DNA from 2 places in the Salinibacter ruber DSM 13855 genome. Region 2 is predicted to be linked to the other one. Evidence: predicted binding sites of a transcription regulator. Region 2 holds the regulator's gene; the other holds the start of a gene.

Region 1 (15,181 bases), 310 kb from region 2:
CGGGCTTTCGATCCGATCAGCTCGGCGTCATCACGCACGGGTCGCTGAATGAGGGCATCGAGATGAAGCTCGATTCGGCGGAGTCCGTGGAGGACGTGGTGGCCGGCACGTTCGTCGTGATTCAGGGGGAGAAGCACGACTTCTTCTGCATGATCACGGACATCGAGATCGAGGCGGCCAACGAGCAGATTCTGCTCAATCCGCCCGACCCGTCCGACGACCTGCTGCGCGAGGTGATGCAGGGGTCCGGCACCTACGTGACCGTCCAGCTGAAGCCGATGCTCATGATGCCGAACGCCGACCACCCGGAGCTGACGGACGAGGAGCCGGCGTCGGTGAAGACCATCCCCGCGCACTTCTCGCCGGTGGCGCCCGCGGAGGCCGACGACGTGGCCCGCGTCTTTGGCGACGAGACGTGGGACGACGGGCGGACGTACTTTCACGTGGGCCACCCCATCGGAATGGAGGAGAGCCCGGTGTGCATCGACCTCGCCAAGTTTGCCGAGCGCTCGAACGCCATCTTCGGCAAGACCGGCACCGGAAAGACCTTCCTCACACGGCTGCTGCTGGCGGGCACAATCGTGACGGGGCGGGCCGTCAACCTCGTGTTCGACATGCACTCGGAGTACGGCTACGGCAGTCAGGCGGAGGGGGCGGACGGGCAGGCGCAGTTCGTAAAGGGGCTGCGCGACCTGTTTCCGAGCAGGGTGAGCCTCTTCTCGCTCGACCCCTCCACCACCCGCCAGCGCGGGCACACGCCGGACTACGAGGTGCACCTGCACGCCGACCAGATTCAGCCGGCCGACATCCTACCGCTGCGCGACACGCTCAACCTCAACGCCACCGCCGCCGAGAGCAGCTACCTCCTCAAAAACCAGTACGGCGACCGGTGGCTCACGACCCTCCTGGAGGCGCAGAGCGGGGACGACTTCGAGCGGCTGGCCGACGAGACCGGCGCCCACAAGAACTCGATCGAGGCGCTGCGGCGCAAGCTGGCCCCGTTCCAGGAGTACGACTTCTTTACCACCCAGCCCTCGCCGGACGACTACGACGTCCTCGACGCCCTGCTCGAAAACTTGGACAGTGGCAAGTCGGTGGTGTTGGAGTTCGGGCAGTACGATGACCTGCGCGTCTACCTGCTGGTGGCCAACGCCCTCACGCGCCGCATTCGGCGGGCCTACGAGGCGAAGACGAACCGCTACCGCCAGACCCAGAACGAGGGGGACAAGCCGCAGCCCCTCATGATCACGATCGAGGAGGCGCACAAATTCCTGTCGCCGGACATTGCGCACGAGACGCCGTTCGGCAAGATTGCGCGCGAGATGCGGAAGTTCTTCGTGAGCCTGCTGGTGGTGGACCAGCGGCCGAGCGCGATCGACGAGGAGGTGCTCAGCCAGATCGGCACCAAGATGGTCGCCAAACTCAGCGACGACAAAGACATCGGCGCGGCCCTCGTGGGCACGAGCGACGCGTCGTCCCTCCGCGAAATTCTCGCCTCCCTCGACGCGAAACAGCAGGCCCTCCTGCTGGGGCACGCGGTGCCCATGCCGATCGTCGTCAAGACGCGAACCTACGACCAGGACTTCTACGACGCGCTCCGCAGCCACCCCGCGACGAGCAGTGTCGACGGGGAGGCCGACCCGGATGCAGAAATGGAAGACCTGTTTTACTAGTTCTCGCCTTGCCGGGCGGCGAGCCCCGTGCTATGTGCAGGGCATCGGGAGGGGCCTGCGGCAGACGTCTTCGGATCCGAACCGGTGCGGGGCCGGCCTATGCCCGCGTCACCGAAGAAAACGATGTGCTGGCGGGACGGGGGTGTGGATGGGGGACGCCCCGCCGTCCCCGGAATCGTGGGAATCGTCGTCGGGGAGGGCGTCGCTGATCGCATCCTGAACGTTCTGTAGCAGCAGGGCGGCGTAGAGACTGCGGTACGGGTGTTGCTCTCGGGCCTCGATGGGCAGGGACGGCAGACGGTCGTTCATGGCAGGAGAAGGGACAGGTCAGACGGAACGAAAGGGCACCGGGAGTGGCGTTTTGCGAAAAACTCATTCTGTAATTAGTTCGAAGCAAGCGGCGTGCCAGAAATTTGAGGGGCCAACGAGACGCCCGGAAGGGACGATGAGCCTCGTGGCAGGATGCGGAGTTTGGGCAAAATCGAGGCGGGGCACATTTTGGTTTGAAACGACCGGGTCGTGCTCGTCCGTTCTGTAGGGCCACTCTTCCCAGCGCGGGAGAACGTCTCGTCCAACGATGTCCCTCGTCCTATGCCCGACTCGTCTAGCGTCCCCTCCGACACCACCCCCACGAGCGACCCGTCGTACGATCTGGTCGGCTCTCGCCGTCAGCCGCTCGACGCCATCTTTGAGCCGAAAAACGTGGCGGTGATTGGGGCGAGCGAGTCGCCCGGCAGCGTGGGGCGGACCCTGCTTTGGAATCTCGTGAGCAATCCGTTCGGGGGCACCGTCTTTCCGGTGAACCCGAAGCGGGACAGCGTGCTCGGCATCGAGGCGTACGAGGGCATCGGGGCCGTGGAGGCGGACGTGGATCTGGCCGTGATCGCCACCCCCGCGCCGACGGTGCCCGGCATTGTGGAGCAGTGCGGCGAGGCGGGCGTGGAGGGGCTTGTCATCGTGTCCGCCGGCTTTCGGGAAGTGGGGGAGGAGGGGGCGGCGCTCGAACGGGACATCAAGGACATTGCGCGGACGCACGGCATCCGCATCGTGGGGCCGAACTGCCTGGGGATCATGCGGCCGCCCAACGGCCTCAACGCCACCTTCGCCGGGTCGATGGCCAACGAGGGCGACGTGGCGTTCGTCAGCCAAAGCGGCGCGCTGCTTACATCAATTCTCGACTGGAGCTTCCGCGAGAACGTGGGCTTCAGTTCGTTCGTCTCCATCGGCTCGATGCTCGACGTCGACTGGGGCGACATGATCGAGTACCTGGGCGACGACCCGAAGACCGAGAGCATCGTGCTCTACATGGAGTCCATCGGCAACGCGCGGTCGTTCCTCTCGGCGGCGCGGGACGTGGCCCAGAGCAAGCCCATCATCGTCATCAAGGCGGGGCGCACCGACGCGGCGGCGGAGGCGGCGGCCTCCCACACCGGCACCCTCACCGGCAGCGACGCCGTGCTGAACGCGGCCTTCCGCCGCAGTGGCGTGCTGCGGGTCGACGACATCAACGACCTCTTCTACATGGCCGAGGTGCTCAGCAAGCAGCCCCGCCCGGAGGGGCGCAACCTCACCATCCTTACCAACGCGGGCGGGCCCGGCGTGCTGGCCACCGACGCCCTGATTGGGGGCGGCGGTGAGCTGACGCCGATCTCCGAAGACGCGACGGACGCGTTCGACGACATTCTGCCGGGGGCGTGGAGCCACGGCAACCCCGTCGACATTCTGGGGGACGCCGACCCGGAGCGCTACGCGGAGTCCCTGGAGGTGGCGGCCAACGACGAAAACAGCGACGGGCTGCTGGTCGTCCTGACGCCCCAGGCCATGACCGAGCCCACGAAGACGGCCGAGCACCTGCGGCCCTACGCCCGCGACAACGACAAGCCCATCCTGGCCAGCTGGATGGGGGGCGACGCGGTGGCCTCTGGCGAGAACATCCTCAACGAGTCCGGCCTGCCCACCTTCGCGTACCCGGACACCGCGGCGCGCGTGTTCAACCACATGTGGCGCTACAGCTACAACCTGCGTGCCCTCTACGAGACGCCGAGCCTGCCGGAGGACGAGCCGGGCCTCCCCGACCGCGAGGCGGCCGCCGGCATCGTGCAGGACACCCACGAGTCCGGTCGCGTGCTGATGACCGAGCACGCGTCCAAGGAGCTACTCGCGGCCTACGGCATCCCCACCGTCGACTCGCCGGTGGCGGAGACCCCCGAGGAGGCGGTCGCGGCGGCGCAGGAGATTGGGTATCCGGTGGTGGTGAAGCTCCACTCCACCTCCATCACGCACAAATCGGACGTGGGCGGCGTGCACCTGGGCCTCACGAGCGACGCGGACGTTGAGGCCGCCTTCGCCCAGGTCGAAAACAACGTGGCGGAGGGCTTCGACGGGGTGACGGTGCAGCCCATGATCGACCGGAGCGACGGGTACGAGCTCATCATTGGCAGCAGTATGGACGAGCAGTTCGGGCCGGTGCTGCTCTTCGGCTCCGGGGGGCAGCTAGTGGAGGTCTATCAGGACCGTGCCCTCGGCCTGCCGCCGCTCAACCGCACCCTGGCCCGTCGCATGATGGAGCAGACCCAGATCTACGAGGCGCTGCAGGGGGTGCGGGGCCGTGAGCCGGTGGACCTCGACGCGCTGGAGACCTTGCTCGTGCGGTTCAGCCAGCTGGTGGTGGAGCAACCGCGCGTGAAGGAAATCGACGTGAACCCGCTGTTGGCCCGGCCGGGCGACGACGGGCTGCTCGCCCTTGATGCCCGGGTGGTGCTGCACCCCTACACGAAAGACGACGACGAGCTGCCGACGCCCGCGATCCGGCCCTACCCGCGGCAGTACGTCGGCACGCACGCGATGGCCGACAGTGAGGAGGTGACCATTCGTCCCATCCGGCCCGAAGACGAGCCCAAGCTGGTGACCTTCCACGAGCGCCTGTCCGAGCGGAGCGTGTACCTGCGGTACGCCAACCTGATGAAGCTGGAGCAGCGGGTGGCCCACGACCGGCTCGCCCGCATCTGCTTCATCGATTACGACCGCGAGATGGCCCTGGTTGCCGAGCGGCCCACGGAGGACGGAGACGACCGAATCATCGGGGTGGGACGCCTCACCCAGCAGCCCGGGCGCAACGAGGCGGAGTTTGCGATGCTTGTGATTGACGAGTACCAGGGCGAGGGCATCGGCACCGAGCTGCTGCGCCGTCTCGTGGAGGTGGGCACGACGGAGGGCCTTGACCGCATCACGGCCGACATCCTGCAGCAGAACCACGCCATGCAGCGGGTCTGCGAGAAGCTCGGATTCGAGGTCGTGCGGGGCGACGGGCGAGAAATGGTACAGGCCGTAAAGACCCTTTGACGGCTGCCCCTCGCGACGGGGCGGAACGCGCCCACAACGAGAGGTGCAGACGACGGCGACAAATAAAAAAGGCTACTCCCTCCCGAGCGGGAAGGAGCAGCCTTTTGGTGTTCGGTTGCAGGGGCGCGCGCCGGATGGGCGCGAGCGTGCAGAGGGGCGTTACATCATGCCGCCCATGCCACCCATGCCGCCCATGCCGCCCATGCCGCCGGCACCGCCAGCAGGCATGCCGCCGCCACCGCCGCCACCGCCGTCGTCGTCGTCCTCATCTTCGAGGTCGGCGATTACAGCTTCGGTGGTCAGCAGCATGCCGCCCACGGACGCGGCGTTCTCCAGCGCAGAGCGCGTGACCTTCGTCGGGTCGAGCACGCCCTGATCGAGAAGATCTCCGTACTCCTCGGTGCGGGCGTTGAAGCCGAAGTCGCCCTCGCCGTCCTTCACCTTCTGGACGACGATCGAGCCTTCATGGCCGGTGTTCTCGGCGATCTGGCGCAGCGGGGCCTCCAGGGCCTCCCGCACGATCGAGACGCCGATCTCCTGGTCCTCGTTCTCGACCTCGACCTCTTCGATGGACTCAAGGGCGCGGAGGTAGGCCACGCCGCCGCCCGGAAGCACGCCTTCGTCGACAGCCGCGCGGGTCGCGCTGAGCGCATCCTCCACCAGCGCCTTCTGGGCCTTCATCTCCGGCTCGGTCGCGGCGCCCACGTTCAGCACCGCCACGCCGCCGGCAAGCTTCGCGAGACGCTCCTGCAGCTTCTCCTGGTCGTAGTCGGAGGTGGAGTTGGCGATCTGCTGCCGGATCTGGTTGACCCGGGCCTCGATCTCCTCCTCCGAGCCTTCGCCGCCAACAATCGTCGTGTTGTCCTGGTCGATGGTGACGCGGTCGGCCTGCCCGAGGTAGTCGAGCGTGGCGTTCTCGAGGCGGTAGCCCTTCTCCTCGCTGATGACCGTGCCGCCGGTGAGGACGGCGATGTCCTCGAGCATCGACTGGCGACGGTCGCCGAATCCAGGCGCCTTCACGGCGGAGACCTTCAGCGTGCCGCGCATCTTGTTCACCACGAGCGTGGCGAGGGCCTCCCCCTCCACGTCCTCGGCGATGATCAGCAGCGGGTTGCTGGTCTGGCTGACCTTCTCGAGGATCGGCAGCAGGTCCTGCATGTTGCCGACCTCGTCGTCGTAGATGAGAATGTAGGCATCCTCGAGCACCGCCTCCATCTCCTCGGAGTCGGTCACGAAGTAGGGGGAGAGGTAGCCGCGGTCGAACTGCATGCCCTCGACCACGTCGAGGTACGTCTCGATGCCGCGGGCCTCCTCGACGGTGATCACACCGTCCTGCCCGACGCGCTCAAACGCGTCGGCGATGAGATCGCCAATCGCGTCGTCGTTGTTGGCCGAGATCGTGGCGACCTGCGAGATGCGGTCCTTGCCCTCGACCGGGTCGCTCTGGTTGCGAAGGTGCGTCACGACCTCCTCGGCCGCCGCGGTGATGCCGCGCTTCACGTCCATCGGGTTGGCGCCGGACGTGACGCTCTTCATGCCAGCGTTGATGACGGACTGGGCCAGCACGGTCGCCGTCGTCGTGCCGTCGCCGGCGTCGTCGTTGGTCTTCGACGCGGCCTCCTTCAGCACCTGGGCGCCGATGTTGGGAAGGCGCTCCTCCAATTCAATTTCTTTTGCGACTGTGACGCCGTCCTTCGTGATCGTCGGGGCGCCAAAGGATTTCTCAAGCACGACGTTCCGCCCCTTCGGGCCGAGCGTGACCTTGACGGCCTTCGCCATCTGGTCCACGCCCTCCTGGAGGGCGCTTCGTGCATCAGAGTCAAATTTGATCTGCTTCGCCATGGTTGCGTATAAAGGGTTTCGTTCGGGGAATTCGTTCGGGAGTGGGAGTCGGTCGTGCAGCCGCGGCGCCGGGCGCCGCGGGGACGGCCGGGTCGTTATCCTTCAACGACGCCGAAGATGTCGCTCTCGCGCATGATGAGGTACTCATCACCGTCGAGCGTCACTTCGGTGCCGGCGTACTTGCCGTAGAGGACATCATCGCCCTCTTCCACCGTCATCTCGATCCGAGTGCCGTCTTCGACGCGGCCCGGACCGGTCGCGACGACCGTTCCCTCCTGGGGCTTCTCCTTCGCCGAATCCGGGATGTAGAGACCGCTTTCGGTCTTCTCTTCGGCCGGTTTCGGCTGGACGACGACGCGGTCGCCGAGAGGTTTGATGCTCGTCATGATCTGTTCGGAATGCCTTGTGAGGGATGTGTGGATGAGGCTCCGGAGACTGTTATCACTCACCAGTGGCGAGTGATAGCAACTCCACGCTAGTCAACACCGGGTCCCCTTCTGTGTTCCTGATTGCGGTGAGGCTCAGGGTGAAGATCCCTTAGCGACACTGGGGTGGCCCTTCGCGTCGTGTCGCGCTGGCGTTCCGAACAACGAGGCGGCCTTGATGTGTGAGTTGAGGCAAAGTTGGGCCCGATCCTGGCCTGGCTAGAAGCGATGCCGACCTCTCCAAAATGCATGGCAAACGCACGCAGCACAAGACTCGTCTGGTACGGCCTCCTGGCGGCCACGAGCGGGGTGCTCATTCTAGCGATGCTGCCTCCCATCCTGCCGGCTCCGCTCCAGGCTGTGGTGCGGGAGGGCTTCGCGCCGGTGTGTCATCAGCTGCCGGGGCGCTCGCCCCACTTCGGGGGCGTCCCGGTGGCGCTTTGTGACCGGTGCAGCGGCATTTATGTTGGGCTCGTCGTGGGGGTGCTGGGGACGGGTTGGGGGACGAACCTGTGGGTTGTGCTTGGGGCGTACGGTCGGTACGTGCTCTTGGGGGCGCTCGTCCCGCTCGGGCTCGATTGGGGCGGGCCCCTGTTGCAGCTCTGGGGCAACGGGCCTACGAGCCGCATCCTGACCGGGCTCCTCTTTGGAAGTGTGGCGGCCAGTTACGTCACGGCCCGACTGCTCCACCGGAAGGCACGGGCCTCCGGCACGGGTGGTCCGGAATAGGAGCGCCCTCCTTTCAGTTGGCGGTGCTCATGCTTAATTTCGTGCGACCTTTCTCCGGGGCACGCCGCGTCTTCGCAGGACCCCACTCGTTCAACCGCACAACACGTCTCTCGTACCCCATGACCCCCAGACAGCAATCGATCTTGGTCGGTGCCGTCGTCACCGGCCTTCTCAGCACGTCCTACCTCGGGCTCATTAACACGATCTGTTGCCTCGGCGTCATCGTAGGCGGGATCGTCACCACGCAGCAGTACGCGGCCCGGAGCCCGGGGGCCATTGCGTCGGGGGACGGGGCGGTGCTCGGGGCGTCGGCCGGAGCGGCCGGGGCCGTCTTCTCCGCCCTGTTCGACGTGATGCTGCGCCCGCTCGGGCTCGACTCCCAGGCGATCCAACAGAACGTGCAGGAGCAGCTCATGCAGAACATGGGCGGCCAGGGGATGTCCCCGGAAATGATGCAGCAGATGCAGGGGGACGCGCCCGGCCTTCTGTCCGCGACCGGGATTGCGCTCCTGCTGCTGAACGTCGTCGTGTTCGCGATCTTCGGCGCAATTGGGGGCGCCCTCGGGACGACGCTCTTCGGGGAGGACGAGGCGGGGGCATCGGGAATGTGACAGGCCGTGGAGGCCGAGGGGATCGACGAGTAGGCCCGTCCCGCTCAATCGAAGAGCGAGGGCTCGGTCTGCCGCCGCACCAGTTCCTCTATCAACCGCCGGTTGGCCCGGGGAAAGGCATAGTCGTCCAGTTCGTCGACCGTGACCCACCGGAACGGCTGGTCCTCGCGGGCCTCGGGCGGGCCGTCCGCGAGGCGGCCGCGGAAGGCGTGGAGGGTAATTTTGAAGTGGGAGTAGGCGTGGGAGAGGGTGTAGAAGGGCTCCACGTCCGTCATCCCGACGCCGAGTTCCTCCCGGACCTCCCGCCGACACGCCGCCTCCATCGACTCGTCGCCCTCCTGCTTCCCGCCCGGAAATTCCCAGAGCCCGCCGAGCAGCCCCTCGTCGGGGCGGCGCTGAATGAGGAGCCGGTCGTTGTCGTCGAACACGAGGCCCACGGCGATGTCCTCGTGGGGCACCGGCTCGGACTCGGGGGTGATGGGGTAGTCCTCCTCCGTTCCGGCGTCGTGGGCGCGGCATACCGCGTTGAGTGGGCAGCGGTCGCAGTGGGGCGTGCGGGGGGTGCAGACCAGTGCGCCGAGCTCCATCATCGCCTGGTTGAAGTCGCCGGGGCGATCGGGGTCGAGGAGTTCGTTGGCGAGGTCGCGGAGGTGGCCCTCGGCGGCGCTCGTGGTGGCGTCCTCGTCCACCGCGAACACGCGACTCAGCACGCGCGTCACGTTGCCGTCGAGAACGGCGTGGGGCTTCCGGTACGCGATCGAGAGCACCGCGGCGGCGGTGTATGGGCCCACGCCCTTCAGGTCCTTAATGGCATCCATCGTACTGGGGACGGTGCCGTCGTGCTCGTCGACGACATGCTGGGCGGCCGTGTGGAGGTGGCGGGCCCGGGCGTAGAACCCGAGGCCCTCCCAGTGTTTCAGGACGGTGTCTCGATCGGCGTCTGCGAGGGCCTCGACCGTGGGAAACGCCTCCAGGAAGCGGTGATAGTAGTCCCGTACGGTGTCGACCCGCGTTTGCTGGAGCATGATCTCCGAGACCCAGATGCGGTACGGATCGTCCGTCTCGCGCCAGGGCATCGACCGCTTGTGCGTGTCGTACCAATCGAGCAAGTCGGTGCGGAACGCCTGACGCTGCCGGTCGGTGGGGGAAAGCTCAGGAATGGGAAGGGCGTTGAGGGTTGAGGGGTGAGCGTTAAGGGTTGAGGGTTTTGGGTTGGGTGGGCTTCAGCGAGGCGTCTCTCCGTCCGAACCACGACGATGCGAAACGCGTCGCGCCCCCGGTTCCGGTCAAGAGTGAAGGTCGATGCGGAGGACGAGCGTGTCCGCGGGCATGTCGGGGGCGTGGGGGCGGAGGAGGGCCTCGTGCGTGCCCGGCTCGGTGCCCTCGGGAATCCAGGCGAAGGAGCGTCCGGCGACCCCGCTCAGTGCCGGGCCCCGCAGGAGCGAATAGCGGTCGATGGAATTCCCGTCCAGCTCCGCCGGGAGTGTGAGGAGGAGCGGGGTGCCCGGTTCGGCGGACGCCCGCAGCGTATCGGGCGGGGATTCGAACGCCGCTGCAACCCGTGGTTCATTGGTGGGTTCGAACGATCCGACGGATGTAACGTCTGCGTTTCCCCCAAGGCTCATGAGTCCGAGGGCGAGGAGGGGCACAGCAGCGCGCTGGACGAGCGTCATCACGCGGAGCAGCATCATGAGTGGTCACCGACGACATGTCGTATACCCGACGGTCGGGGCGGTGTTGCTCGTGCTCGTGGGGCTGTTCTGTAGCGGGGGGCTTCGCCGCGCAGCGGCCCAGACCGCCGCCCCCGCGCCGGAGACCGAAGCGGCGCAGTGGCACCTCGTCCTCGATGGAACCCGTGCCGCGTGGCCCGACACGGTCGCAACGGCCCCCATTGACAGCCTGCAGGCCGTGGGGCGGCGTGTGCTCCGTCACCTGCGCCGGGACGGCTACTACCACGCGACGCTCGATTCGGCGTCCGTCGATACGAGCAGCGCCGGGCCCGACGTTCGATTCTATGCCCGCCGCGGGCCGCAGGTGCGGGTGGGGACGCTTCGTCTCAGAGGGGACAGCGCCGTGCCGGCGACCGAACTGCGCGCGCTCATGGAGACCGAGGAGGGCGCGCCGCTCCGGCCCAACCGGTTGGAGGCGGACATCCACCGGCTGCTCGATCGATACGAGGAGGCCGGTCACCCGCTCGCGCAGATACGCGTGGCGGAGACGATGGCCCCCGCGGCCGAGAGGGCCGCCCTCCGGGTTACGCTCCAGATCGACGAGGGGCCCGCGCTGTGGCTCCGGCGTGTTGAGGCCCCGGACGACGCCCGTGCCACCCCGGAGCTCCTGGCGTACCTGGCGGGACTGGAGGAGAACAAATCCCTGCGCGGCTACGACCCGGACGCCATCCAGCGTCGCCTCCAAGCGCACGACCTCTTTGAGACGGTCGGGCCTCCCCAGCTGCGGGTTGCGGACGACGGCGGGGCTGTTCTTCAGATTCCAATCGAGGAGGCCCCGCCGGGGGCGTTCGACGCCGTGCTCGGCTACCTGCCCGCGTCTCAGACCCGTGATTCGGGACAGCTCGTGGGCAGCGGGCACCTGGTGCTACAGCATCTGTTTGGCGGGGGGCGACGGGCCGAATTTGCCCTCGACCGGCGGCCCGGACGAACGAGCATTGTCGACGTCTCCGTCGCGGATCCGTACCTGTTTGGGCGTCCGGTCCGGCTGGCCGGCCGGTTTCGGGGCGAGCAGCGGGACTCGACGTACGGGGAGCGGGTCTACGAACTTGAGGGCGGGTACCGGCTGGGCAACGGACTGGAACTGACGGCCACCCTCAGCCGCGAAGCGGTGCGGCCCGGCCCGGCGGGCACGCCGGTGCGCGGCGCTCGCCAGCACATTCCTCGGGCCACGACCCTGTTCTATGGCGTGGGCGTGCGCTACCGGCAGCTCGACCGCTCTCGGAATCCGCGGCGTGGCGTCTCGCTCAACGTCCAACTCTCGCAGGGCCGCAAGGAGCGCCGGCTCCGCCGCGTTGCGGCCTCCGGCGACACGACGCGGGTCTCCGACTCGTTCCGCCAAGAGCGCCTCCGGGGGCGCGTGCGAACGTACCTCCCGCTCTTCGACCGGCAGGTCTTTGTTGCGGGGGGCGACGGCTCCGTACTTCTCAGCCGGGACTACGACCGGAGCGACCTGTTCCGGCTCGGCGGGGCGGCCTCGCTTCGAGGCTACAACGAGGACCGGTTCGCGGGGAATGTCGTGGCGCGCGGGCTCATGGAGTATCGCCTGCAGCTGGATCGGGCCTCGTACGCGCACGCCTTCTTCGACCTCGGATACGTCGAGCGCCCGGCACTGGGGGCCACGACGGCCACGCAGGGCTGGCACCCCGGCTACGGCCTGGGGATGCGGCTGCGGACGGCCCTCGGGCGCATCTCGGCCAGCTATGCCCTCAACCCACAGGTGCAGAGTCCGGCCAACGGACGCGTGCACCTGGGACTCTCCGTCGGGCTCTGAGCGTCGCCAGTCTGAGCAACGGACCGTTTCCTGGCGTGCCGCATTCGTTGGGGCAGTACAGAGCCATCCCCACAGCCGTCGCGCGCAATGACCACGAACTTTTACGCCCCGCCCTCCGCCATTCGGGCCGGCCGCGTTGTGCTTCCGGAAGAGGAAGCGCGGCACCTGCGAACCGTGCTGCGGGGGGAGGCGGGCGACGACATGACCGTGGTCGACGGGGACGGCGGCTGGTACCGCGCACGGATCGATCACGTGGGGCCGGACCAAGTGGTGGGGACGATCACGGACGAACGGGACAACGTGGGCGAGCCCGACATGGACGTGACGGTGGCCCTGGGCATCCTGAAAAAGCGGTCGCGCTTCGAAACGTTCGTGGAGAAGGCGGTGGAGCTGGGCGCGCGGCGCGTCGTGCCACTGCGGACACGGCGGACGGAACGGGACGCCATTCGGGAGGAGCGGCTCCGGAACGTCATGGTGGCTGCGATGAAGCAGTGTCGCCGCAGCCGCCTTCCGGCCCTTGCGGCCCCGCAGTCGATCGAGCCTCTCCTTGCCGGGGACGTGGGGGAGACGCGGCTCGTGTGTCACGCGGGAGAAGAGTCTGTGCCGATTCAACAGGCGGCGGCCGACACACGACAGCGTGCGTCGGCCCTCGTGCTCGTGGGGCCGGAAGGGGGATTCGCACCACCAGAGGTCGAGGCGGCCGTTGAGGCCGAGGCCACGCCGGTGTCGCTCGGCGCACGCCGGCTCCGGGCCGAGACGGCAGGCATTGCGGCGCTACATGCCGTCATCACGGCCCAGGGGAATTGAGTCGGCCTGTCGGTGGGGATTCTAGACGGGGCTCGGACGGATGTCCCTTCACCCCTATTCGACGCGGAATGGATCCGTGAAGACCGACCGGGGGGCACTGTCCAGCTCGACACGTGCTTCAAATCGGTACACGCCTTCCTCGGCGGTGCTGTCGATGCGAACTTGGGTGGCCGCCGTCCCGCCTGACTTCAATACGGCTAGGTACTGGGCGCAGGCTTCAAAACGTCGGACGTTGGCGTCGACCCAGCCATCGCTTGTCTTCCGTTCCGCCCGCGAACAGGCGAGGTTGTACCCGACAGGAGAGGACCGGTTGTTTGTAAGCCGGAGGGCAGTGGAGTCGCCCGGGGCCAATCTGGGATGCTCAAGTCCGTATTCGAGGCCCCGTGGCGGACTGCTCAGAAGCCCGCCCGACGCGTCGCATCCCCCGAAGAAGAGCAGGCCCGAGACGAACGTGGCAGCGAGCGCGAGGTCCGAAAGCACGCGGGAGCGCAGTAAACGGGAGACAGGCATAAAGAACGCAGCTCATTGAATGGAGAGACGAGAAATGGCCGCGGCGGACGCCTGACGAAAACCCTCAATGCGTTCCCCGTGCCTTCTACACGCAGGAAAACGGCAAGGACCCAGTCCGATCGGGCCACTTACCATTGAAGACCGGTCCCGCACTCCTGAAGACCACGTTGTATGAAAACCACGACGGGGAGGAGCATGGCGTCCGTCGCCTCGTACCTGGTCCCAACTGAGCCGCTGCCATGGGCACCGGGACGTCGTCCAACGCGGCGATGCGCCCGCCCCGTACCGTGCCTTCTTCTGCCGCACGTCCGATGAGTGATCTCACCGAAGCTCAACTCTCTTCCGAGCAACTCGTCGATGGGGCCCTGCTAAAGGCGTTTCGCGACGAGGTGCGCCTGCCCAACGGCCAGACGTCGGTCCGCGAGTGGATCGATCACCCGGGTGCGTCGGCCATCGTCCCGGTGTTCGAGGATGGACGGACGCTGCTGGTGCGCCAGTTTCGCTATCCGCCTCGGCGTGCCTTCTTGGAGGTGCCGGCCGGCAAGATTGACGAGCCGGGGGAGGCCCCCGCGGACGTGGCGGCGCGAGAACTGGAGGAGGAGACGGGGTGGCAGGCCGGGCGGTTCGAGCACGTGGGGACGGCCTACCCGTGCATCGGCTACAGCAACGAGCAGATCCACGTGTTCACCGCGCACGACCTGGACCGTGGGACGCAGGCCCTCGCGGACGGGGAGTTTGTGGAGGTCGTCGAGGTGGACTTCGAGACGGCACTTGCGCGGGCCCGCCACGGAGACCTCCGGGACATGAAGACGGTTACTGCGCTCGTCTACGCCGCGGCGCACCTGAACGAATCATCCGCGGCCCCGTAGCGTACGCCGTCGTTGAGGTACACAAGCATTTCCGCCATCAACTTCTTTCTGACAAAGCGGACGGGTCAACATGTTTTCATTCATGGTCGTCCTCATCGCCCTCATTGCGGCCGTTCTCATCCTGGTGATCCTCATGCAGAGCGGCCAGGGGCAGGGCCTCTCGGGCATCGCCTCCGGCGGGGCCACCCGCCAGGTGCTCGGCACCCGACAGGCCCCCGACATGCTCGAGAAGGCGACATGGACCCTCGCGGCGGTCTTTATTTCCCTGTGCGTCATCACCAACTTCTTTATCGACACCGGCGAGCAGGAGAGTGTCATCCAGCAGCGAGCCCAGGACACCCCGTCTCAGCAGGGACAGACGCCCCCGAGCCAGGGAGGCGGCGCCGCACCGCTTCCTGGTCAGGGCGGCGGTCCGGGCGGCGGAAGCGGCCAGAGTGGGGGCGGTGGGAACTAGCCCTCGGGCATTCGGCGGCGGCCGGTAGAGCCGGACAACGTGGACGGCGAGGTGCCTTTTGGGCATCTCGCCATTTCTCTTCGGGACGGGGACACACAAAAAAGCGGCAGCCCCGACTCGGGACTGCCGCTCGTGTTCGGGCGGATCGTGCAAATCTATAAGCCGAATTTGGTCTGCTCGCCCCGGCGCCGCGCCGGACGACGAGGAGGTCATCATCTATCTGGGACGACCGTCGCCGGTCGCCTCAAGCGGCCTACCTGCACCGATGAGGCGGGCAGCCTTCTGCCCCGGTGGTCACCGGGGCCGGTGCCGCTTGGCCTTGCACCCCGTAGGGTTTGCCGGGCCGCTCCGGTCGTCCAGAACGCCGGTGCGCTCTTACCGCACCCTTGCACCCCTTACCCCGACGGCCGCCGGGGCG
Region 2 (15,181 bases):
CAATACGTTTCGGTCCCCGAGCCGTGAACTTCCGATTCATCGAGCAGAGTGGGCGCGTTGTAACTGCTCGCCTGCTTTCCTTTCTTAGGGGTGCGTTTGCGGCGACGGTTCCTCGCGGGGCGGTCGTCGGGGCGGGGGTGCACCGGCACGGCGCTGTGCGGTCGCCCGTCGATGCTGGTTCTCGCCGTCTTTCCCAGTCCGTTTCGGTTCCCATGGAAGCCTCCGACCCGTCCGACTCCCTCATTACGCCGAGCCTCCGGGCCTTTCTCCACGACGTGATCGACTACGCCGGCCTGTTCCCACCGGCGGACCTGTCCCTCCACCGCGCGTTCCAGAGCCATGCGGAGTACCGGCGCGAGGAGGAGGCCTGGATGTTGTCGCGCTTTGTGCTTCCGGTGGGGCGCCTCCCCGACTTGAAGGCCCATCGCCCCCTGTTAAAAGAGGGGACGCGGTACGACCTCTCGGTGTTAGGAACGGGGGGCAGTACGGCCGACACGTTCCTGCAGGCGTTCGAGCGGGACCTGCAGGCCATCGAAGACTTCGGCGACGGCCTCGCGGAGCAGGCCCAGGTCGACGTGATGGAGGTGCCCCTCCCGGACGCCCTGGTGGGGGGCTCGCAGGCGGAGGGAATTGAGTTTTTGGAGTCCATCACCCGTACCCTCGTCGCGACCGGCACGGCCAAGCTCGACCTCTTCTTCGAGGTGCCCCTGCGGAACGACACCGTCCCGAACCTCTCGGCACTGTGCGCCGCGGCGGCCGAACACAACAGCCAGCAGGCCGTGCCGGCCCGCACCACCGTCGGGCTGAAAATGCGCTGCGGAGGCGCAGAGCCGACCGACGTGCCCGAGGTAGAGGACGTGGCGGCCCTCATTGTGGCCTGCCGCGACGCCGGGGTCCCGTTCAAGGCCACCGCGGGGCTGCACCACCCGGTGCGCCACTACGACGACGGGTTGGACACGGAAATGCACGGCTTCCTCAACGTCTTTGCCGCCGCGGTTCTGGCCGCCGAGCACGATCTCGATCCGCCTGAGGTGCAGGCCATTCTCGTCGAGAAAAACGCAGACAACTTTCGGTTCCTCAAGGACGCCTTCGCGTGGCGCGACCTGACCGTCTCCCTCGACGACATTCAGTACGCCCGAGAACACCTGGCCCTCTCGTTTGGCAGCTGTAGCTTCGAAGAACCCGTCGATCACCTGCGCGACCTGGAATGGCTCTGATTCGGCTGCTCGCCGCCGCGATCGGGGACTGAGCCCGCGCGCCTCTCATGCCCCTCTTCCGTCTCCCCTCTCCCAACTCAACGCCCTCGTCGAATGACCGACTCCCCCCCCACTTCGTCCCTCACCTCCTTTCTTGAGGTGGCATCCGACCATCCGTTTCCCATCCAGAACCTTCCGTACGGCGTGTTCACGCCCCCCGAGACGACCGTGCCCCGGGTGGGGGTGGCCATCGGGGACCAGGTGCTCGACCTCGCCACCCTCAACAACGAAGGCGTCTTTGACGTCCCCGAGCTGCAGAACGAACGCCCCTTCGCGCAGCCCACGCTGAACGACTTCATGGCCCTCGGCCCCTCGGCCTGGTCGGCCGTCCGGAGCCGCCTGCAGGCGCTCCTCCGGGCCGACACGGCCGAGCTGCGCGACGCCGCGTCCCTCCGCAACCGGGTGCTTCACCCCCGGGCCGACGTATCGCTTCGCCTGCCGGTCGACATCGGGGACTATACGGACTTCTACTCCTCGAAGCAGCACGCCACCAACGTCGGGACGATGTTTCGGGGCGCCGAGAATGCGTTGAAGGACAACTGGGTCCACCTGCCGGTGGGCTACCACGGGCGGGCCAGCTCCGTCCTCCTGAGCGGCCAAGACGTGCGGCGGCCCTGCGGCCAGACCCGGCCCGACGCGGACGCGCCGCCGGTCTACGGCCCGACCCAGCTGCTCGACTTCGAGCTTGAAACGGGCTTTTTCGTGGGGGAGGGCAACGAGCTCGGCACGCCCCTCTCGATCGACGAGGCGGACGACCAGATCTTCGGCATGGTGCTGGTCAACGACTGGAGCGCCCGGGACATTCAGGGGTGGGAGTACGAGCCCCTCGGCCCCTTCCTGGGCAAGAGCTTCGCCACCACCATCTCGCCGTGGGTCGTGCCCATGGCGGCCCTGGAGCCGTTTCGGGTGGCCGGGCCCACGCAGGACCCGGAGCCGCTCGACTACCTGCAGGCCGACGGGGACGCGGCCTACGACGTGACCCTGGAGGTGGACCTCGAAACGCCGTCGATGACGAGCCCGCACACGGTGTGCCGCAGCAACACCAAGCACCTGTACTGGACGATGCGCCAGCAGCTCGCCCACCACACCGTCAACGGCTGCAATGCCCGCCCGGGGGATCTCCTGGCGTCGGGCACCATCAGCGGGCCCACGGAGGACAGCTACGGCAGCATGCTGGAGCTGTCGTGGCGCGGGGAGGAGCCGGTGTCTCTGCCGGGGGACGAGACGCGCTCGTTCCTCGAAGACGGCGATCGGGTGATCATGCGGGCCTACGCGCAGGCGGACGACTACCGCGTCGGATTCGGAACGGCGGACGGTCGGGTGCTCCCGGCGTCCTGTGCGTGATCCGAGGGCGGTGCACGGCGGCGCGGGGGCCGGCACGTAGACGAATTGGCAGGGCCGGAGCCGAGACGGTTGCCGCCGTGGCAGAGCCGCCGCCGCAGCCGTTGTCACAATTGCGGGCCCCTGCGTCTGGCCTGCCACCTCGTCCGTGCGCTCCGTCGAAGTGGCAGGCTGTTTTGGGGTGTGTTTGGGATGGTACACGAGTTGCTCTTGTAAGTGGGTGGAATTCGACGCGAGAGGTCAGTCCACGGGACGGCCTCCGAGCGTCCTCACAGACTTTGCAACCGACCCCCTTTTCCCATTATGACTCGCTTGACCCGCACCCGAAACCGCAACCTGAACGGCCTCCAGAACGAGATCGACCGCGTGTTCGACCGGTTCTTCCCGTCCCGGGACGAGAACGAAGAGGACACGTCCCCGCAGGCCGTGTGGCGCCCGCGCATGGACCTCACTGAGGCGGAGGACGCCTATCGTCTTCGCCTCGACATGCCCGGCATGAGCACGGACGACCTGACGATCAGCTACAAGAACGACGAGCTGGTCATCAGTGGCGAGCGCGAGAGCAGCCGCACCGACGAGAATGAAGAGTTTGTGCGCGTGGAGCGCTCCTTCGGGCACTTCCGCCGCGCCTTCACCCTGCCCCAGACCGTGGACGCCGACAACATTGAGGCGACCTACGACAACGGCGTGCTGACAATCCGCGTGCCGAAGACGGAGGCGGTGAAGCCGCGCCAGATTGAGATTCAGTAGGGCCACCGTCCCGAACGCCCCGAACGCCGTCTCCCTCAGTGTCCTGTCGGGAGGGAGGGGGCGTCCATGCAGGCCCCTGTCCGGATGCTCCGGGCAGGGGCCTTTTTTCATTGGAGGGCTTTGTTGGAGGGGAGAGGGGCCGGGGCGGCCCGAGGGATCTGCAACGAGTTTCACGATTGTGGGCGGTGGCGGGGAAACCTCCACCGGCGGGGAATCCTTGGAGTCGGTAGTTTTCGCTCCCTCACACCGACGCCGTCTTCCGATGCGACGCACCACGCTCATCGACGAGAACGGGCATCTCGTGACGGTGAAGGCGCCGGACGAGCAGCCGACCAACGATCCGAAGGAGGACGCCCACCACGACTTCCTGACGGACCACTGGATGGACGTGGCCGCGGCGTCGTACCTGGGCTTCAAGCGCCACGGCATCGGCACCGTCGTGGTGACGCAGCGCGATCCGGCCTCCAGCCCCATCCACGAGAGCATCGGCACCCACAAGCTGCTCTACAGCCCCGCGAGCGGCGGCTGGCTGAAGCACCACGAGGAGCGACTCCCGACGGAGTGGCTCGACACGCGCTTCCAGTCATACAACCCGAACGAGTCGGCGGTCGTCATCATGTCCGACGACGACGGCTCGCTCCGCGTCTACGCCGTGGAGGGCACGCCGGCCCCGCCCCGGAGCTACGAGCTGGTGCAGGCCCGGCAAAATTAGCCCTGCTCTCCCTGAAGAAGAGGAGTGCCCGTGGGCGGTCGTGCACGAGGGGACGCCTGCGTCCCGCGTCGAAGTAGGAGAAGTAGGAAACGCCTCATCCCTCAAGCCCCCGGGCACCGCGCGGCCCCGCCCCACCGAGTGCTCGCCACCCCGTTCGGACCCCCACCGTCAGTACGATGGGGAAGACGGCTGCGTGCAGGTCTTGCGGCCACCACGTCCAGCCGAGGGCGACGACCGCCGCGCCGACGGCCGTCGCGGCCAGGTACGTCCGGAGCCCCGGTGCCGAAGGGCGCCACAGCAACACCGTGGCCGCAATGAGGTGTGTGGGCCACGCCCAGAGCAGGTTCCAATTGTGCTCGGTCACCGCGTAGGTGGACACGAACCAGAGAAAGCACGCGAGCAGTCCCGTAACGCCGACCGCCGCGAGCAGCAGCGCGTCGCCGGCCCCACCGGGCCGGCGTCCGGTCGTGGCCTGCCAGCCGGTCCAGCCCAGCGTGAGGACGAGAATCGTCCACCCCGCCACGAGGGGCCAGGGGAAGGCCGTGGGGGTTGCTTCGTAGCCGTCGATCCACTGCGTCGTGTCGGTCCGGGCCACCAGTGCACGGGTCGTGTCGCCCGATTGCACGGTGGCGTGGGCGAACGCCTCGAACAGGTAGTCGGGCAGGAAGTGCGCCTCCCGCGGCGTCACGCGACGGTCGGCCGGGGTGCCCAGGGCAAGGTCGAAGCTCAGGTCGACGAGCGGCAGGTTGGCCGCGTAGGGGTCGAGCATGTGCCGGAAGGTTGCGTCTGGGCGGGGCCGCCTCCCAAACTGCACGGCGTCGCCGAGGGCCTGCTCCAGGGCGTCCCGCACGCGGGTGGAGCAGTTGTCAAAGAAGAAGACGTACTGGTAGTGGCGGTTCTCGGGGCGGGCGTTTACCTGCAGCACCCGAAAGAGCGCCGTTCGTTGCGTGCGGGTCAGGTTGAGCGTCTGTTCGAGGACCGGCCGCCGCTGCTGCCGGTAGGCCCGCAGCGCCCGCTGGTAGGGCACCACGCTCAGAAAGTAACGGAGGTGTCCGTACGCAAACTTGGGAATGAACAGTGGGTCACTGAAGTCGAAGGTGCCGTAGTTATAGAGCCGGTCGATGTTCTGGGCCGGGTCGTGGACGCGGAGGGCGCTGTGCCCGAACATGGAGTATACCGGATCGCCGGGCAGGATGGTCACCATCGACACCTCCGACTCCGCCGAAAGCCGGGGCGGCTGGGCCGAAAGCGGGGCGGCCCCCCCGCCGAGCAGCAGCGCGACCCCGAGCGCGCACAGGAGGGATCGGATGGAGACGGAAGGGGCCATGGGGCACGACGTGAAGCACTGGGCAAATTGGTCGCGCCTCGAACGTTCCCCCGCCCCGTGGGTTCAACGCGCGGATGTCATTTTTGAACCAGCGCACCCTTCCCCCGTGGGACGATCCGACCGTGCCGACGTTGTTCTCGAGGAACTCCGCGAGCGCATCGACCGCCCGACGACCGAACTCCAGTACGACACCCCATACCAGCTCCTCGTCGCGGTCATCCTGTCGGCCCAGTGCACCGACGAGCGCGTTAACAAGGCGACCCCCGATCTCTTCGACGCGTACCCGGCGGTGGAGGCCCTTGCGGAGGCCACGCCCGACGACATTCACCCCTACATCCAGTCCATTACCTTCCCCAACAACAAGGCCGGCTACCTGGCCCGGATGGCCCGGCAGGTCGTCGACAATTTTGACGGGAAGGTGCCCGAGACCATCGACGACCTGGAGACCCTGACGGGCGTGGGCCGCAAGACGGCCCGTGTCGTGGCGCAGGTGGCCCACGACGCCGACGCGCTGCCGGTGGACACCCACGTCTTCCGCGTCGCCAACCGGATCGGCCTCGTCAAGGAGGACGCCACGACGCCCAAAAAGGTGGAGCAACAGCTCAAGCGCGTCATCCCCAAGGCGGAATGGGGCGAGGCACATCATCTGCTCATCCTGCACGGCCGGTATACCTGCACGGCCCGCTCGCCGGACTGCCACGACTGCCCGATCCACGAGGAGTGCAAACACTACGACCGTCTCCAGCGCCTGCCGGACCCCATCGACGGGCTGGATTCGTCGGCGGGGACCTACTACTGCACCACCAGCGACCATTACTTCGACGACCCCGAGACGCACGTGGATCGCTACGACCTCGAACAGGTCGCGTGCCCCCGCTGCGGCTCCATGCAGGTCGTCCGCACCTCGACGGGCGAGCCGACCAAGCAGGTCAAGGATTATCGGGTAAATGGGTGACGGCCGTTGAGGAGCAGGCAGGCACAGGGCCCGAGGCCGAACGCGAGCAAACGCCCATTTCCCCGCCCGACATTTCGCGGTAACACCCGACCCATCAACACCCATTTCGATGGACAGCTCAAAACGCCACCTCCTTCTCATTCTCGACGGCTGGGGCCTGGCCGACGACCCCTCGGTCAGTGCCGTCGAGCAGGCGGATACGCCCTTCGTGGATCACCTCTACGACGAATACCCCCACGGCGTCCTGAAGGCGTCCGGGCTGGAGGTGGGACTGCCCGACGGGCAGATGGGCAACTCGGAGGTTGGGCACACCAATCTGGGGGCGGGACGGGTCGTGTACCAGGAGATCCTGCGCATCTCGAAGGCCATCGAGGACGGGTCCTTCTTCGAGAACGACGCGCTGGTCCGGGCCGCCCGGCACGCGAAGGCCAGCGACCAGAAGCTCCACCTGATGGGCTGCTTCTCCGACGGGGGGGTGCACAGCCACCTCGAGCACCTGTACGGGCTGCTGGAGCTGGCCCGGCGCGAAGGGCTCGCCCCGGCGCAGGTGAACGTGCACGCGTTTACCGACGGGCGCGACACCGATCCGCACGGCGGCGTCGACTACGTGGAGCAGTTCCAGAAGAAGGCCGACGAGATCGGGGTGGGGCGCCTTGCCTCCATCGTGGGGCGCTACTACGCAATGGACCGCGACGAGCGGTGGGCCCGCACCGAGCGGGCCTACCGGCTCCTCACGGACGGGACGGGGGCGGCCTTCGACGACCCCGTCACGGCCCTGAAGGCGAGCTACGACGACGGGGTGACCGACGAGTTTGTGGAGCCCCGTCGCATTCGGGCCGACGACGCGGACGCGTTCGGGGACCACGGCACCCGCATCGAGGACGGCGACGCGGTGGTCTACTACAACTTCCGCTCGGACCGCGCCCGTCAGCTCACGCGGGCCTTCACCGAGGCCGACTTTGACGGCTTCGAGCGCGAGCGCCCCGACGACCTCCTGTTCGTGACGATGTCGCCCTACGACGACGAGTTCGACCTGCCGGTGGCCTTCGAGAAGCTCAACCTGGAGGGGACGCTCGGCGAGGTCCTCAGTGCGCGGGGCGGGCGGCAGCTTCGGGCCGCCGAGACGGAGAAGTACGCCCACGTCACGTACTTCTTCAGCGGCGGGCGCGAGGCCCCGTTCGACGGGGAGGACCGCGTCCTCGTGCCGTCGCCGAAGGTGGACACCTACGACCAACAGCCCGAAATGAGCGCGCCGGAGCTGGCCGATCGCGTCTCGCGGTCCCTCCGTGAGGCGGACTACACCCTCGCCGTCCTGAACTTCGCCAATCCCGACATGGTGGGCCACACCGGGGACTTCGAGGCGGCCGTGGCGGCCTGCGAGGCCGTGGACCGCGGCGCCCGGCAGGTGGTGGAGGCCGCCCGCGATCAGGGCTACTCGGTGAGTATCATTGCGGACCACGGCAACGCCGACAGGCTACAGAACCCAGACGGGTCGCCCCACACGGCGCACACCACTGCGCTCGTGCCCCACATCATTCTCAAAGATGGGTTTGAGGGGCCGGTGCGGGATGGGAAGCTCGGCGACGTCGCGCCCACCATCCTAACGCTGCTCGGCGAAGACGTGCCCGACGCCATGGACGGGGAGGTCCTCGTGCCCGCCGAGCGGGCCGCCGCCTCGTAGCAGGACGGCCGCCGCTCGGTTTGAGGAGGCCGCGTCGCCTCCCGGTCTACTCGATCGTGGGCTCGAAGGGCAGCCGGGCCTGGATGGAGCCGTGCGTGCCCATCATGCGGTCGAACATCTGCTTCTGGCGCCAGAACTTGCGCTCAAGCGCATTCGTCGTGGCGGACCGCCACACCTGCTGTGCCTGGGCCGCAAACTGCTCGCTGAAGCGCTCCACGATGGTTTTCGGCTGGGGGAGGGTGCGCGTCCGGTAGGGGCCGTCCCCGAGGCCCGCGGCCGCCCCCGCCATGGCCACGGCGTCCGCGAGCGTGCCGGTCGTGTCGACGAGGCCGACCTCCTTGGCGTCCCGCCCCGACCACACGCGGCCCTGCGCCACCTCATCGACCGCCTCCACGTCCATGTTGCGGGCGTCGGCCACGCGCCGGAGAAAGGTGTTGTACGTCTGGTCGATGGAGCCGCCCACGAGCCGCCGCTCGTCCGGGCTCAGGGGCTTCGTGGTGGAGTAGAGGTCGGCGTAGGGGCCGGTGCGCACGCCGTCGAAGGTGACCCCGAGCTTTTCCTCAAAGAGCCCCTCCGCGTTGAAGAGTATGCCAAACACCCCGATGGATCCGGTCGTGGTCGTGGGGTCCGCCATGATGGAGTCCGCGCCCGCAGCGAGGTAATACCCGCCCGAGGCGGCCACGTCCCCCATCGATACGATGACCGGCTTCTCGTTGGCGGTGCGCTTCACGGCGCGCCACATCGCCTCCGACGCCGCGGCGCTGCCGCCCGGCGAGTTCACGCGGAGCACGACGGCCTCCGTGCGCGAATCGGTCCGCGCGGTCTCCAGCGCCTCCGTCAGGGGCGTCGAGCCCAGCGCCTGGGAGCCCCCGATGGGGGACTGGCCGTTCGGGTCGCCGACGACGATGCGGCCCTGCGCGTACACGATGTCGACCTGTCCGCTCCCGGTGTACGACTGGCCGGCACTCTCGGCCGACACCCGCTGGTAGTCGGCAATGGATACGGTGGGCAGATCGCCCGACAACGAAGTGTCCACGAGGCCGCGGAGCCGGTCCCGCACTTCGTCCTCGTAGCGAAGCCCATCGATGAGGTTCTCCTCCAGGGCGGCCGCGGAGCTGAGAAGGGCGTTCTCCTCGGCGAGGCGGTTGAGGGCGTCCGTCGAGAGCCCCCGGGCCTCCGAGACGGCCGTCATGAACTGCTCGTTCGTCGTTTCCAGGAGGGCGGTAAGCTGCTCGCGGTTCGGCTCCGACAGGTCCGAGCGCACGAACGGCTCCCCGGCGCTCTTGTACTTCCCAGCCCGAATGAGCTGCGGCTCCACCTCGAGGCGCTGGAGGGCGCCGTCGAAGAAGGTGACCGTCGTCCCGAAGCCGTTGTACTCGAATGCGGATTGCGGGGCCGTAAAGACGCTGTCGGCGGCGCTGGCCAGAAAGTAGTCCTTCTCCGTCATGCCAAACTCGTCGCTGGACGCGAGGACCGGGAGGCCGCTCTCGCGGGCCTGCACGACGGCCTGCCGCACCTCTTCGAGCGTGGCCCAGTCGGCACTCACCCCCTTCGTCCGCAGCCAGACGGCCTCGATCCGAGAGTCGCTGCTCGCCTTCCGGAGGGCAGTCTGAAGGCCCCGAAGGTCAACGCTCGGGCCGCCCCCGAACGCCTTCTGGAAGGGATCATTGGTCACGCGCTCCGGAATGTCGCCGGACAGGGGCACCGTAAGGACCGACCCGGACTGGACGGTCGGCGTCTGGTCGGCCGAGAGGGAGACGGCAAAAAAGAAGAAGACGAAGAAGAAGACGATAAGCCCCAGCGCAACGAGGGTCCCGATCACGCTGGCGGCGAGGGTCGACAGGAAGCGCATGAAGAACGGCGGGGTGGAGTGGGAGGTCGGTGACGGTCGGGCAAAGCGGACACACGACCAGTGCACGTGTATTCGGTGGCGGGGCTGCCGTTTCAATGCGGCCCGCGGCCCACGAGCAGCCGCTCGGGCAATCGCACCAAACGGCTGTGTGGTTCGAACGAACCTCAGGTCGCCTGTTTTTCGGGCATTTGGGACCCAAATGCACTTCCTGCCGTCGCTTCCAACCTTGATGTACTTCGTCAGCCCCCAAGGGCATGCCCGTCGGCCCTCGCTTCGCTCTCGTGGGGCCCGTCCATCCGGCCGGTGTGGCCGCTTCGGAGGGGGGATGGGCGCTGAGTCAAGCTCAAAGCGACGGTGTAGGGCGTGTCGTGGTTGATGCGACTGCCGTGGAGCAGCCGCGCGCAAGGGAAACTCGCGCCCCGGTGTGAAGTACACTAGATGATCAACCCTGTCTCTCTACCCGGGGCTGCGTCCCACCTACGGATCCGTCGGTGTTGACGGGCGGGTCCCACTGGGGAAAGTGCCCAGCAAAGTCGGGTTGGGGGACAGACCACTCTGCACAACGGCCTGGACACCCGTTTGAGAAACCCCTTCACGCCCCTGTGAGCCCTGTTGATGCGAACGACGATCGGCCGTCCCTCAGCGAGCGTGAGCGCGACATCCTTCGCCTCGTCATCGAACAATTCGTCGACACGGCGGGGCCCGTGGGGTCGCGGTCGCTGGCCAAGGACGCGAACGTGGACCTGAGCCCGGCCTCCATCCGCAACACCATGGCGGACCTGGAGGACATGGGCTACCTCGACCACCCGTACACCTCCGCCGGCCGCGTGCCCACCCGACTCGGGTACCGCACGTTCGTCGACGAGCTGATGGACACACCGGAGCTCTCGGAGGTGGAGCAGGAGGTGCTCAAGGTCAAACTCGCCCGCCTCGTCAGCGATACCGACGAGCTGCTGAGCGAGAGCACCCGTCTGCTGAGCAAGCTCACCAACCTGCTCGGCATCGCCCTCACGCCCCGCCTCTCCACCGCGATGCTCGACCGGCTCGACATCGTGCCGCTGTCCGGGTCGCGCCTCATGTTTGTGCTCAGCGTGCGGGGGGGGCTCGTGAAGACGGTCGTCCTCAGCTTCGAGCCGGACCTGAAGCGGTCGAAGATGGACCGCATCGTGTCGACCCTGAACGAGCGCCTCGCCGGCCTCACCCTGCACGAGATCCGGGACACCTACGAAGAGCGCCTCGACGACCTGCCCGACGAGACGGGGCTCATCGCGCTCGTGCTCGACGAGGCCTCGATCCTCTTCAGCGAGCCAGATGAAGGTCGCCTGCAGTTTGACGGCACGCAGAACATTCTGTCTCAGCCCGAATTCCAGGAGCCTGACGATATGCGGCACCTCATCGAAACCATCGAAGATGAGGACCGCATTGTGCAGGTGATTGAGAATTTGTTCGAGGCCAACCCCGACGCCGTGGGACAGGCCGTCGTCCGCATCGGGAGCGAGACCGATCAGGAGGAGATGGACGCCTACTCCATCGTCTTGTCCCCGTACCAGCTCGGCGATACGGTGGGCTCCCTCGGCGTCATCGGGCCGAAGCGAATGGACTACGGACGCGCCGTGGCCCTCGTCGAGAACATGGCCGCCGTAGTGAACCGGCCCGCGGACGACGAGACGACGGACCCGTCCGTTCCGTCCTGATTCACTGTCCCCAGGCCCCGGGGGCGCGCCCCGAACGCCGTTAGCGGTCGCTGGCGAATGCCGGCGGCCGCTCGTGTAGTCTGTCCCGTGTCTTGTCCCACGAACCCTCTTGTTGACTGTGAGTGAAGCCCCCGACGACGGTCGTCCGACGACGAACGACGCGTCCCCAGCCGCCGACGATTCCCCCAACAGTGCTGACCCTGCCGACGAGGAGGGCACCGCCTCCGATCTCCCCGATGACGTCGAGGCACTTACGGACGAGGTCGAGGCCCTCCGCGAAGAGGTGGACGGACTGAAGGCGGAACGGGAGGAGCTGAACGAACGCCTGCTCCGCAAGGCGGCGGAGCTCGAAAACGTGCGCCGCCGCATGGACCGGGAGAAGAAGCGCCGCCACGTGGCCGGCAAGGAGACGGTGCTCGAATCGATGCTCGAGGTGCTCGACGACTTCGAACGCTCCCTTGACGCGGCCCAGGATCTCGACGTGTCGGAGGATCCGGAGTCGGCCTACGAGACGCTCAAGGGCGGGGTGGAAATGGTATACCGCAAGTTTCAAGACCAGCTCCAGTCCCTCGGCGTGGAACCGATCGAGGCCGAGGGGCAGCCGTTCGACGAGCAGCTGCACGAAGCGATGATGCGGCAGCCGTCCGACGACGTAGAGCCGGGCAACGTCCTGCAAGAGGTCCAGAAGGGCTACACGATGGGGGACCGCGTGCTCCGTCACAGCCGAGTTGTCGTGGCCGCCGAGCCGTCAGAGAGCGGCAGCGCGGCCGACTCTGCCTAGCGAGGGTCCTGCCAGCTCCCTGTAGCTGGCTCTCATTGTCACTGCACGCCGCCGCAGCGGCCCGAGGCCGCACTTTTCCAAACGAACTGCTCCTGTCACATGCCGCGCGACTACTACGACATCCTTGGGGTCGACGAAGACGCCTCCGACAAGGAAATCAAGAAGGCCTACCGGAAGAAGGCCATGGAGTACCATCCGGATCGGAACCCGGACGATCCGGAGGCCGAGCAGAAGTTCAAGGAGGCGTCGGAGGCGTACGAGGTCCTGTCGGACCCCGAGAAGCGCCAGCGCTACGACCAGTTCGGCCACGACGGGGTCGACAGTGGGGCCGGCGGCGGCCGGCGGGGCCGTGGGCGCGGCTTCCACGACATCGAAGACATCTTCGACGCCTTCAGCGACATCTTCGGCGGCGCCCCGGGCGGGGGCCGCGGGCGCGGTCGGTCGGAGCGGGGGCGGGGACGCCCGGGCAGCGACCTCCGCGTGTCGCTCTCGCTGACCCTCGAGGAAATTGCGGAGGGCACCGAAAAGAACCTCCGGCTTCAGAAGTACCTGGAGTGCGAGTCGTGTGACGGCACCGGCGCCGAGGGGGGCATGGGCGGGCAGAATTTCTCGATGTGCCCGAAGTGCGACGGCACCGGCGAGATCCGTCAGGTCTCCCGCTCCGTGTTCGGGCAGGTGGTCAACGTACAGCCGTGCCCCCGGTGCGAGGGGGAGGGGCGCATCATCGACAACCTGTGTGACGACTGCGGCGGCGAGGGCCGCGTGCAGGGCGAAGAGTCGATTTCGATCAACGTGCCGCCGGGCGTGATGGAGGGCAACTACCTCACCCTGGGCGACGCCGGCAACGCCGGCCTCCGCGGCGGGCCGAGCGGCGACCTCCGGATTGAGATTGAGGAGGAGCCCCACGAGCACTTCGAGCGGGACGGGCTCGACATCTACTACGATCTCCACCTGTCCTTCCCGGAGGCCGCGCTCGGCACCGAGGTGGACGTTCCCACCCTGGAGGGCGAGGCCCGCCTGGAGGTCGATCCCGGCGTGCAGGCCGGCAAGATTCTCCGCATGCGGGACCGCGGCCTGCCGGATCTGGAAGGAAGTGGGCAGGGCGACCAGATGATCCGCGTGCACGTCTGGACGCCGCAGGAGCTTACCGCGGAGGAAGAGGAGCTCCTCGACCAACTTCGGGCGCACGACAACTTCCAGCCCCGGCCCCCTGAGGAGGACACCCAGAAGTCGTTCTTCCGTCGCGTCTCCGACGTCTTCTCGTGATGAACACAGTTTCGTAACGGACGACACTCGGAGCGAACGGGCCGGCCGTCGCCTCATTGGAACGATCCTCTTCCAGATGAGGAATCCCGGGGACATGCGCTTCGGGACACGCACCCCACTCTTGTGCACCACCCTGCTCCATGGCCGAAGACGAACCAAGCACATTCCGGGCGTCGATGCGCCGGGTGCCGTCGCCCGTTGTCGTGGTGACGGCCCGGGGGCCTCAGGAAGCGCGCGGCATCACGATTGGGTCCTTTTCGAGCGTCGCGCTCGATCCGCCGCTCGTGAGTTTCAACGTGGGCCGCGACGCGAGCATGTTCGAGGTGATGGAGCACTGCGATCGGTTCGCGGTGCACGTGCTGGGCGAAAACCAGGCGCACCTCGCAGAGCAGTTTGCCATTCCCGGTCTGAGTGGGGCCGAGCAGTTTGAGGCGGTGCCCCATGAGCGGGACGCCCACGGCACGCCGATTCTTGAGGGCGGGTCGGGCGTTCTCCACTGCCGCCCGCACGATTCAATTCCGGCCGGCGATCATTGCCTGTACGTCGGGCGCGTGGTGGAGGTGGAGGAGCGCTCCGACCAGGGGGCGGTGCTGTACTACAAGAGCGACTACCGGGGCGTGGGCAAGGAGCTCTCGTCCACCCGGTTGGCCCCCGTGAAGCGCGCGTCCAACGACTCGTCCTGAGCCCCCACCCCGAAGAAGGCGAAGTCGTAGCGGGTGGGGTCCGACGCGCAGAAGTGCCGGCAGATGGCCGTGAGGCGCCGAACCGCCGTCCAGTCGTTGCTCTTCCGCTCCAGCAGGCCGAGCGCCCGAGCCTGGCGCCCCACGTGTACGTCGACCGGCAGCATCAGGTCGGACGGGTCCAGGGCCGACCACACGTTGAGGTCGACGGGGCCCGGCCGCACCATCCACCGGAGGTACATGTTGAGCCGCTTGCAGGCGCTCCCCGCCTCGGGCCGGGCCAGGTGCTTGCGGAGGCGCTGTGGGGTGTCGTCGTCGATCGTGAGCAGGGTCGTGCTCACGCCCTGGAGCATTGCCGCTACGGGGGAGCCGTCCGGGTCGTCGGGACGGTGCGCCGCGAACAGGCCCTCGACGGTCTCGTGTCGGTCGAGGGCGGTGCTCAAGTTGGCGGTCAGCCAGACCGCATCGATGGGCTGGAAGGTGCGGTGGACAAACCCATCGAGCGCCTCCGCGTCGGTGGCCGGGTCAAACGTTCGCACGAAACGGGAGGGGGCGTGGCCCATCCGTTCGCACAACTCCTCGAGCTTGCGAAGCATCACGTCGCGCCGGCCCCACGCCAGCAGCGCCGCGTAGAGTCCGATCACCTCTTGGTCGCGGGGGTCGTCGAAGGCGTGGGGAATGGATACGGGATCGTCGTCGATAAAAGGGGGACGCTCGTACCGGTCGACGAGCGTGTCGAGGTACTCCTGAAGGGCGTCGAGGGTGGCCACGTGGGGACAGAACTCGTTCGGGGCTGGCGCGCCGTACCCGGACGGGCACTGTGGAGGTGCGTTCCTGATGGCCGCTCTGTGGCCCGGGTGGTCCTCTCCTTCTGGAAAACTTTGTG

Evidence for each region. The regulator HrcA, encoded in region 2, represses chaperone genes, less so after heat shock. The targets are predictions, from matches to a motif close to TNTTAGCACTCNCNNNNNGNGAGTGCTAANA.
Region 1: a site for HrcA is predicted at 7,294-7,324, ahead of groES (co-chaperone GroES). Genes of this name have one in related genera too.

What each region holds. Positions count from the first base shown of each region.
Region 1 covers NC_007677.1:2,614,521-2,629,701, reverse strand. Annotated here, with positions in the region: gene SRU_RS11210 (helicase HerA domain-containing protein) at 1-1,673, shown strand, start outside; gene SRU_RS11205 (hypothetical protein) at 1,782-1,982, opposite strand; gene SRU_RS11200 (bifunctional acetate--CoA ligase family protein/GNAT family N-acetyltransferase) at 2,265-5,015, shown strand; gene groL (chaperonin GroEL) at 5,175-6,857, opposite strand; gene groES (co-chaperone GroES) at 6,953-7,243, opposite strand; gene SRU_RS11185 (DUF2085 domain-containing protein) at 7,532-8,011, shown strand; gene SRU_RS11180 (hypothetical protein) at 8,131-8,622, shown strand; gene mutY (A/G-specific adenine glycosylase) at 8,667-9,731, opposite strand; gene SRU_RS11170 (hypothetical protein) at 9,909-10,313, opposite strand; gene SRU_RS11165 (BamA/OMP85 family outer membrane protein) at 10,312-12,123, shown strand; gene SRU_RS11160 (RsmE family RNA methyltransferase) at 12,211-12,930, shown strand; gene SRU_RS11155 (hypothetical protein) at 12,985-13,440, opposite strand; gene SRU_RS11150 (NUDIX domain-containing protein) at 13,752-14,309, shown strand; gene secG (preprotein translocase subunit SecG) at 14,380-14,763, shown strand; RNA gene rnpB (RNase P RNA component class A) at 14,906-15,181, opposite strand, start outside.
Region 2 covers NC_007677.1:2,923,065-2,938,245, reverse strand. Annotated here, with positions in the region: gene SRU_RS12400 (hypothetical protein) at 213-1,217, shown strand; gene fahA (fumarylacetoacetase) at 1,311-2,600, shown strand; gene SRU_RS12390 (Hsp20/alpha crystallin family protein) at 2,814-3,347, shown strand; gene SRU_RS12385 (hypothetical protein) at 3,610-4,059, shown strand; gene SRU_RS12380 (Lnb N-terminal periplasmic domain-containing protein) at 4,154-5,386, opposite strand; gene nth (endonuclease III) at 5,493-6,341, shown strand; gene gpmI (2,3-bisphosphoglycerate-independent phosphoglycerate mutase) at 6,451-8,022, shown strand; gene sppA (signal peptide peptidase SppA) at 8,069-9,874, opposite strand; gene hrcA (heat-inducible transcriptional repressor HrcA) at 10,477-11,568, shown strand; gene SRU_RS12355 (nucleotide exchange factor GrpE) at 11,687-12,349, shown strand; gene dnaJ (molecular chaperone DnaJ) at 12,449-13,615, shown strand; gene SRU_RS12345 (flavin reductase family protein) at 13,756-14,298, shown strand; gene SRU_RS12340 (TIGR02757 family protein) at 14,223-15,065, opposite strand.